Linked DNA regions of Rhodopseudomonas sp. BAL398. The protein of the gene in region 2 interacts with the protein of the main gene of each other region in a pairwise test. Links are inferred from orthologs where the notes say so. Each region holds a gene or a part of one and is shown on either strand. Other genes may lie near its edges.

Region 1 (3,664 bases), 500 kb from region 2 along the record:
CCAGCACTGCGAGATCATCTGGGCGGCGAAGTCGTAGTCGCCGACCTTGCCGGCCGCGTAATCGTAGACGCCGGTGCCGCCGAGCGCCGGGTTCACCAGGATGCCGGTGCCCAGCGCGCCGATGATGCCGCCGATGCCGTGAACGCCGAACACGTCGAGCGAGTCGTCATAGCCCAGCGCGTTCTTGATCACGGTGCAGAAGAACAGGCAGACCCCGCCGGCCACGATGCCGAGCACGATAGCCCCCATCGGACCGGAGAAGCCGCAAGCCGGGGTCACCGCGACCAGGCCCGCCACCGCGCCCGACAGCGCGCCGAGCAGTGAGGGATGGCCCTTGATCATCCACTCCGCGAACATCCAGGCCAGGGCCGCCGCGGCGGTGGCCAGGAAGGAGTTGGTCATGGCGAGGGCGGCGCCGCCGGAGGCTTCCAGATTGGAGCCGGCGTTGAAGCCGAACCAGCCGACCCACAGCAGCGAGGCGCCGATCATCGTCATGGTCAGCGAGTGCGGAGCCATCAGCTCCTTGCCATAGCCGGTGCGCTTGCCGATCAGCAGGGCGCCGACCAGGCCGGCGACGCCGGCATTGATGTGCACCACGGTGCCGCCTGCGAAGTCGAGCGCGCCCTTCTTGAACAGGAAGCCGGCATCGGCGTTGACGGCGTCGAGCGCGGTCTGCGCGGTCGCCTTGGTGGCGTCGTCGGTGGCCGCGGCAAGCGCCTTGGCGGCGGCGTCGATCGCATCCGGGCCAGCCCAGTACCAGACCATATGCGCCATCGGCAGGTAGATCAGGGTGATCCACAGCGGGATGAACAGCGCGACGGCCGCAAAGCGGGTGCGTTCAGCGAAGGCTCCGACGATCAGCGCGGGGGTGATGGCGCAGAACGTCATCTGGAAGCAGACGAAGATCAGCTCGGTGATATTGGCGCCGACCGTGAAGCTGCCGCCCATCGAATCGGTGGTGATGCCGGACAGGAAGGCCTTGGAGAAGCCGCCGATGAATTCCGAACCGCCGGTGAAGGCGAGGCTGTAGCCGTACAAGGCCCAGATGATGATGGCGACGCAGACCGTGTAGAACACCTGCGCCAGCACCGAGAGCATGTTCTTGGAACGAACCAGACCGCCATAGAACAGCGCAAGGCCGGGAATCGTCATCAACAACACCAGCACCGTGGCGGTCATCATCCAGGCGTTGTCGCCCTTGTTGACCGTTGGCGCGGCGGAGGCGGCAGTCGCGGCGAACATGCCGACTGCGAGTGCAGCCAGTCCCGCGCCGTAGGGACGTTTAAACGTCATCTTGTTTACTCCTGATTGAATAAGGGTGAGCGCGAGATCAGAGGGCCGCGGCATCGGCTTCGCCGGTGCGGATCCGAACAGCATGGTCGAGGCCGAGGACGAAGATCTTGCCGTCGCCGATCTGGCCGGTCTTGGCCGCCGTGGTGATGGCCTCGATGGTCTTGTCGACCTGGTCGGAGGCGATTGCGACTTCGATCTTGATCTTGGGCAGGAAGCTCACCGCGTATTCGGCGCCGCGATAGATTTCCGTATGGCCCTTCTGCCGGCCATATCCCTTGACTTCGGTCACCGTCAAACCGTGAACGCCGATGGCGGTCAAGGCGTCACGGACTTCTTCGAGTTTGAATGGCTTGATGATCGCCATAACAATTTTCATGGGTCATATCCCCGCTTGGGCCCGGCCGATACAGGACCGGGCACGATCTCGACTGAGGTTCACCACGCGGAGAAGTTCACTACGCGGGCACAGCCAATCCAGATAGAATCAAATGCCGTGCCAGATCGAAGGAACTGCCTAACAGTATATAAATGCGATGCTTTTCGGCGTGACCGCAGCGCAGCACCGGTCGCCCAAAAGGTCACCGCCCATTTCTTAATCAGACATGGGCAAAAAGCGCGCATGACAGAGTCCCGACATAATCGTGCTTACGCCACAGGCAGGATGGCGGTACCATAGTAGGTGGCTGGTCTATTGCAGGGCTTCGCCATGCTGGGAAATGTCGAGACCTTCGATCTCATGCGCGCGGGAGACGCGCAGCGGCACGAACACACCCACCAGCTTGAGCAGACCGTAAGTGGCGGCTCCCGACCACAGCAAGGTGACGGCGACGCCGCCGAGCTGGATCACCAGCTGCCACGGATTGCCCTCGATCAGGCCGGAGGTTCCGCCGATCGCCGCGGTGGCGAACACGCCGGCCAGCACGGTCCCGGTCAACCCGCCGATGCCGTGAACGCCGAACACGTCGAGCGAATCGTCATAGTTGAAGCGGTGCTTCAGCCAGGTGCAGGCCCAGTAGCAGACCAGCCCGGCAATCACCCCGATCACCAGCCCATGCCAGGGTTCGACATAGCCGGAGGCCGGCGTGATGGTGCCGAGCCCGGCGACCGCACCGGAAATCATGCCCAGCACCGAGGGCTTGCGCCGCGTCAGCCATTCGATTCCGCCCCAGGTCAGCGCGCCCGCGCAGGCCGCCAGATGGGTCGAGGTAATCGCCATCACGGCGCGGGAATTGGCGGCCAGCGCCGAGCCGCCATTGAAGCCGAACCAGCCAACCCAGAGCAGGCCGGTGCCGATCACCGCCAGCGACAGGTCGAACGGCGACAGGTTGTCGGCGCCGTAACCATGGCGGCGGCCGAGCACCATGGCGCCGACCAGCCCGCCGGTGCCGGCGGACAGATGCACCACCAAGCCGCCGGCGAAATCCAGCACGCCGGCGCGCGCCAGGAAGCCGCCGCCCCAGACCCAATGCGCCAGCGGCACATAGACCACCACGAACCAGAGAATCGAAAACAGCAGATAGGCCGAAAACCGCATCCGGTCGGCGACCGAACCGGCGACCAGCGCCACGGTGATGACCGCGAAGGTCATCTCGTACAGCATGAACAGCGCTTCCGGGATGGTCCTGGCCAGCGGATTGACCCCGTCCATGGTCATGCCGGCGAGGAACACGCGGTCCAGCGATCCGATCCAGGCGCCGTCGCCGACAAAGGCCAGCGAATAGCCGAACGCCACCCACAGGACGGAGATGATCGCCACCGCGGCCAGGCTCTGCGCCATGGTGGCGAGCACGTTCTTCTTGCGCACCATCCCGGAATAAAACAGCGCCAGCCCGGGAATGGTCATCATCAGCACGAAGGCGCTGGCGACCATCATCCAGGCGGTGTCGGCGGCGCTGATGGTGCCGCTCAGGGCCTGGGCCTGCGCCGGCGTCGCCAGCAGCCCGGCGACCAGCGCAACAACAGCGGCCAGCGCGGTGCTGGCTGCACAATATCGACCCGTCATGATGCCCCCGGATATCGGATGGCGCAGCGCTACCCGGCGCCGTCGCCCCATTGCAATGGTTTGGCGTCGGCGCTCACAGCGCCTCGGCGTCGGTCTCGCCGGTGCGGATCCGCAGCGCGTGCATGATCGGGGTGACGAAGATCTTGCCGTCGCCGATCTGGCCGGTGCGGGCGCTCTTGGTGATGACCTCGACCGCCTTGTCGACCAGGCCGGAGGCCACCGCGATCTCGATCCGCAGTTTGGGCAGGAAATTCACGATATATTCGGCACCGCGATAGATCTCGGTGTGGCCCTTCTGGCGGCCATAGCCCTTGACCTCGGTGACGGTCATGCCGTGCACGCCGATGTCGGTGAGCGCGGTGCGCACCT
Region 2 (5,365 bases):
CGATGCGCCGTTGATCAGGACCACGACCGGAACGCCGGGCAGCATGTCACCCTTGGCCGGCGCCTTGAAGACGTGTTCGTCATCCGCCTGTCGTCCGTGGATGCTGACCACCGGGCCGCCATCGAGCAGATCGCTGGAGACCGCGATGGCCGCGTTCAACAACCCGCCCGGATCGTTGCGCAGGTCGATCACCAGTCCCTTCACACCACCCTTGTCGCCTGCCTTGGCTTCTTCCTTCAGTTTGGTGATGGCGGTCTTGAACCCTTCGGCGGTATCGCCGCCGAACTGGCTGATGCGGATATAGCCGACGCCGTTCGGCTCGAGCTGCGACTTGACCGAGGCGACGCGGATGATTTCGCGCGTGAGCGTGACGTCGAACGGCTCCTGCTTGCCGCGCAGGATGGTGATCGTCACTTTGGTTCCGGGCTCGCCGCGCAGCAACTCGACGACTTTGCGCAGGTTCATGCCCTGGGTGCTGGCATCGCCCGCCTTGATGATAGCGTCGCCGGGTTCAAGCCCGGCCCGCGCCGCCGGGGTGCCGTCGATCGGCGAGACGATGGTGGGAATTCCGCCCTGCGCGGAGATCTGCATGCCGAGCCCGCCGAACTGGCCGGACATGTCGGTCTCCATCATCTTGAATTCGTTCTCGTCCATGTAGTCGGAATGCGGATCGAGCCGGTTGAGCATGCCCTTGAGGGCGTCCTTGGTGAGTTCGTCCGAACTCACCGGGTGCACATAGGCGCGATGGACGAGCTGGATGACGCCGGCGATCAGGTCGAGGTCCGGCCCCGCATTATTGTCGCGCGGCGACATCGCCACGACCGAGAGCACGGGGACCGCGATGAGGCCGATGACGGCGACGGTGCGAATGATGAGCGGGCGGGCTTTGATCATGGTCTGAACTCACGTGAGAGTGATTGGCGGAAATATGGGTCGCCTCGACGGTCAGAACCGCCAGACGTCGTGTTAGGTTCCTGTCTATCGAGACGCCAGTCGGCCACAACAGCGGCAATTGCCCCGGCGCCCGGGCGGATGGGTGCGCCGTCAACTCGATCCGGTCGTGGCGCTCCCTTACGCCGCGGTGTTCTCTTCGGCGTCGCCATTGGCCAGCAGGTGCACCAGCGCGCGCTTGATCGCGGCCTGGCGGGTCGGCGCGGTGATCTGCGCGCCGAGCAGGTCGGTGACGTAGAACACGTCGCGAGCCCGCTCGCCGAAGGTGGCGACATGCGCCGAGGCGATATTGAGATTGAGCTTCGAGATCGCGGTGGTCAGCTGGTAGAGCAGGCCGGTGCGGTCCAGCCCGGTGACCTCGATCACGGTGTAGCGGTCCGACCACTGATTGTTGATGATCACCTCGGGTTCGACCACGAAGGGCTTCAGCTTGCCGCGTTTGGCGGCGCGGCGCGCCACCACCTCGGGCAGCCGCAATTTGCCTTCCAGCAGGTCCTCGATGGTCTCGCCGATCCGGGTGGCGCGGCGCCCCTCATCCTCGTCGCGGTCATATTCGCGGGTGATCGCCACGGTGTCGAGCGCGCGGCCGTCGGTGGTGGTGTAAATCTGGGCGTCGACGATGTTGGCGCCGGCGGAGGCGCAGGCGCCGGCGATGATCGACAGCAGCCAAGGATGGTCAACCGCGAGAATCGTCAGTTCGGTGACGCCGCGGGCCTCGTCGAAGCCGACATTGATCGCGAGCTTGTGACCGGCCTGTTCGGAGGCGCGCAGGAATTTGGCGTGGCGGATCTTGCGGGCCAGCTCGACCTTGAGCCAATAGGCCGAATAATGCCGCGCCACATAGGCGTCGAGTTCGGCCTCCGGCCATTCGCGGAAGGCGGCGCGGAATTCGGCCTGCGCCGAGCTGATCCGCTGCGCGCGGTTGACCTCGGAGAAACCGCCGGTCAGCGCCGGCTCGGTTTCGTAATACAGCGTGCGCAACAGCTGCGCCTTCCAGCCGTTCCACACCCCGGGGCCGACGCCGCGAATGTCGGCGGTGGTCAGGATGGTCAACAGCTTCATCTGCTCGACCGATTCCACCACCGCGGCGAAATTCTCGATGGTCTTGCGGTCCGACAGGTCGCGCGACTGCGCCACCGACGACATCACCAGGTGCTTGTCGATCAGCCAGGCGATCAGTTCGGTATCGGCGGCGTTGAAGCCCAGTCGCGGGCACAGCCGCCGCGCCACCTTGGCGCCGGCGATCGAGTGATCTTCCGGCTGCCCCTTGGCGATGTCGTGCAACAGCACCGCGACATAGATCACCCGGCGATGCTCGGGGCGGATCTTGCGCATCAGATCGGAGGCGACGATGAATTCGTCATTGCCGCCGCGTTCGATCTCCTGGAGGTTGCCGACGCAGCGCAGCAGGTGCTCGTCGACGGTGTAGTGATGATACATGTTGAACTGCATCATCGAGACGATGCGGCCGAAGGCGCGGATGAAATGGCCGAGCACGCCGGTCTCGTTCATGCGCCGTAGCACCACCTCGGCGTTGTCGGAGGTCAGGATCTCGATAAACAGCCGGTTGGCTTCCGGATTGTCGCGCAGCTGGGCGTTGATCAGCCGCAACGACCGCGTCACCGCGCGCATCGCGTCGGGGTGAAATGCCAGATCGTTCTTCTGGGCGAGCCGGAATAGCCGGATCAGATTGACCGGATCGTGTTTGAACACGTCCGGCGCGGCCAGATTGATGCGGTTGTTGTCGATGACGAAGTCGTCGCTGTCCGGGACTCGTCGCCCCGGCGTGCTGGGTAGCAGCCGCGCCATCATCCGGGTCAGCGCGGGCGCCGGCTTGGCTTGCTGATCCTCCAGCTTGGCGCACAGGATCGCCGTGAGGTCGCCGACATCCTTGGCGATCAGGAAGTAATGCTTCATGAAGCGCTCGACGTCCTGCATCCCGGGATGCGAGGTGTAGCCGAGCCGGACCGCGATCTCGCGCTGCAGGTCGAACGACAGCCGCTCCTCGGGGCGGCCGGCGACGAAGTGAAGGTTGCAGCGCACCGACCAGAGGAAATCGGAGCAGCGCCGGAACGTGCGGTATTCATGTGCGTCGAACACGCCGCGCTTGACCAGTTCGGCGATCTCGCGGACCTGGTAGACGTATTTGGCAATCCAGAACAGCGTGTGCAGATCGCGCAGCCCGCCCTTGCCGTCCTTGACATTGGGCTCGACCAGATAGCGCGATTGCCCGGCGCGGCGGTGGCGCTCCTCGCGCTCGGCGAGCTTGGCGGTGACGAATTCGGCCGCGGTGCCCTCGACCACTTCCTTGTCGAAGCGGTCCACCAGTTCCTGGTACAACGCCTTGTCGCCGGTCAGGAATCTGGTTTCGAGGATGGCGGTGCGGATCGTCATGTCGCCACGGGCCTGGCGGATCGATTCGTCGACCGAGCGGGTGGCGTGTCCGACCTTGAGGCCGATGTCCCACAGGCAATACAGGATCACCTCGGCGATCTGCTCGCCCCAGGCGGTCTGCTTGTAGGGCAGGATGAACAGCAGATCGATGTCGGATTCCGGCGCCATCAGGCCGCGGCCATAGCCTCCGGTGGCGACCACCGCCATGCGTTCGGCGCTGGAGGGGGTCGGCGACGGATAAAGATGGCGGTTGGCCGCCGCAAACAGCATGCGGATGATCTCGTCCTGGACGAAGCACAGCCGCTCGGCGCAGCGGCGCCCGTGCCGATCGCTCAGCAGCAGCGCCTGGGCGGCGTCGCGTGCCTTCGCCAACTCGGCCTTCATCAGCTGGGCGAGGGCGGAGCGGAACAGGTCCTCGTGCCCGGCATGTTGGACGGCCAGCGCGTCGATCTCGCCGGTGATCCGGGAGGTCTCGAAGCGATCGTCGACAGTTGGGCGGGCAGGGTTCACGATTGTATCCATCAACTATCCGGATATCGGACGGCGCCCGCGCTGTCACGGACCATTATCGGCAGGGGATTGCGAGGGTGACTCAATGCCGAATTTACCGTTACCTCATTTTGACCGCGTTGTGGCCGGCTTGGGGAGACCTGGCCTGCCTCACGTAAGTGAGGTTAAGCTCTTGAAAATGTTTTGTTTTGCTGAGAATGGCAGGCCGTGGCAAGGCCGCCGCACGACCCCACATAACGGCGGCGCGGTCGGTTGGTAACATCCATGCTGTCCGCTCCGTAGACACGCTAGCAAAACCGGGAGAGCCTCATGGATGCAGCCACGCTTCGCGCAACCCAAGCCCCGATCAAGGAGCGGTTCAAATCGGACCCGCAGGCGGCCTTGATCACCTTGACCGCCAAAGGCGCGATCGACGCCGACGGTATCGCCTGCAAGCTCGAAACCGGCCGGGCGCTGGCGATGGCGGGGCTGCATCCCGCGACCGGCGGCTCCGGGCTGGAGCTGTGTTCCGGCGACATGTTGCTCGAGGCGCTGGTGGCCTGCGCCGGGGTGACGTTGAAATCGGTGGCCACCGCGATCGAGCTGCCGCTCAGCGTCGGCAATGTCATCGCCGAGGGCGATCTGGATTTCCGCGGCACCCTCGGTATCGACAAGGAGGTGCCGGTCGGCTTCGCCGAGATCCGGCTGCGTTTCGAGGTCGGTACCGACGCGCCGCAAGATCGGCTCGATCTGCTGCTGAAACTCACCGAGCGCTATTGCGTGGTGTATCAGACCATCAAGAACGGCCCGAAGCTGTCGGTGTCGATGCAGCGGGTCTAGGCGCGCGCCGGCGGGCATTCTCCACTTTTCTTCCGCGGCGCGGTGTGGGAGAGGGTGCGGGTTCTCCCGCCATCGGCGGGAGCTGGAAATCCGAAGGCCGCCAATGTCCACCGCCGTCTCCCCGCTCGCGCCCATCAATGTTCCGCAGATGCCGGCGATCGCCGGCGTCAGGCTCGCCACCGCCGCCGCCGGCATTCGCTACAAGGGCCGTACCGACGTGCTGCTGGTGGCGCTCGACCAGGGCACCACGGTCGCCGGGGTGTTCACCAAGTCGAAATGCCCGTCGGCGCCGGTCGAATGGTGTCGCGCCAAGCTGAAGGGCGGCACCGCCCGGGCGCTGGTGGTGAATTCCGGCAATGCCAACGCCTTCACCGGTAAGAACGGCAAGGTCTCGACCAAGCTCACCGGCGACATCGCCGCCAAAGTGGTCGGCTGCAAACCGGACGAGATCTTTCTGGCCTCGACCGGGGTGATCGGCGAGCCGCTGGATGCAACCAAATTCGACGGCGTGCTCGGCAAGCTGTCGGACAATGCGGCGCCGGACGGCTGGATGGATGCCGCCAAGGCGATCATGACCACGGACACTTTCCCCAAGGTCGCCACCGCCACGGTCAAGCTCGGCAAGGCCAAAGTGACGATCAGCGGCATGGCCAAGGGCGCCGGCATGATCGCGCCCGACATGGCGACGATG

The links. Proteins that work in one complex are often made in the same cells at the same time.
Region 1: the proteins of RBJ75_RS22405 (region 2) and RBJ75_RS20080 interact in binary tests that used the Escherichia coli proteins (3 or more experiments, as listed by UniProt). The link is inferred for Rhodopseudomonas sp. BAL398 from one-to-one orthologs.

What each region holds. Positions count from the first base shown.
Region 1 is NZ_CP133111.1:4,252,429-4,256,092, reverse strand. The notes cover bases 1-2,677. They hold RBJ75_RS20080 (P-II family nitrogen regulator), read right to left. Parts: upstream 1,670-2,677; coding sequence 1,331-1,669; downstream 1-1,330. Other genes in these bases: RBJ75_RS20075 (ammonium transporter), read right to left, coding at 1,982-2,677; RBJ75_RS20085 (ammonium transporter), read right to left, coding at 1-1,293. Also shown: more of RBJ75_RS20075, read right to left, coding at 2,678-3,295; RBJ75_RS20070 (P-II family nitrogen regulator), read right to left, coding at 3,369-3,664. UniProt on the Escherichia coli protein: Involved in the regulation of nitrogen metabolism. Regulates the activity of its targets by protein-protein interaction in response to the nitrogen status of the cell.
Region 2 is NZ_CP133111.1:4,756,234-4,761,598, forward strand. Bases 872-4,261 are described here. They hold RBJ75_RS22405 ([protein-PII] uridylyltransferase), read right to left. Parts: upstream 3,868-4,261; coding sequence 1,072-3,867; downstream 872-1,071. Other genes in these bases: RBJ75_RS22400 (S41 family peptidase), read right to left, coding at 872-894; RBJ75_RS22410 (OsmC family protein), read left to right, coding at 4,165-4,261. Outside these bases: more of RBJ75_RS22400, read right to left, coding at 1-871; more of RBJ75_RS22410, read left to right, coding at 4,262-4,674; bifunctional glutamate N-acetyltransferase/amino-acid acetyltransferase ArgJ, read left to right, coding at 4,778-5,365.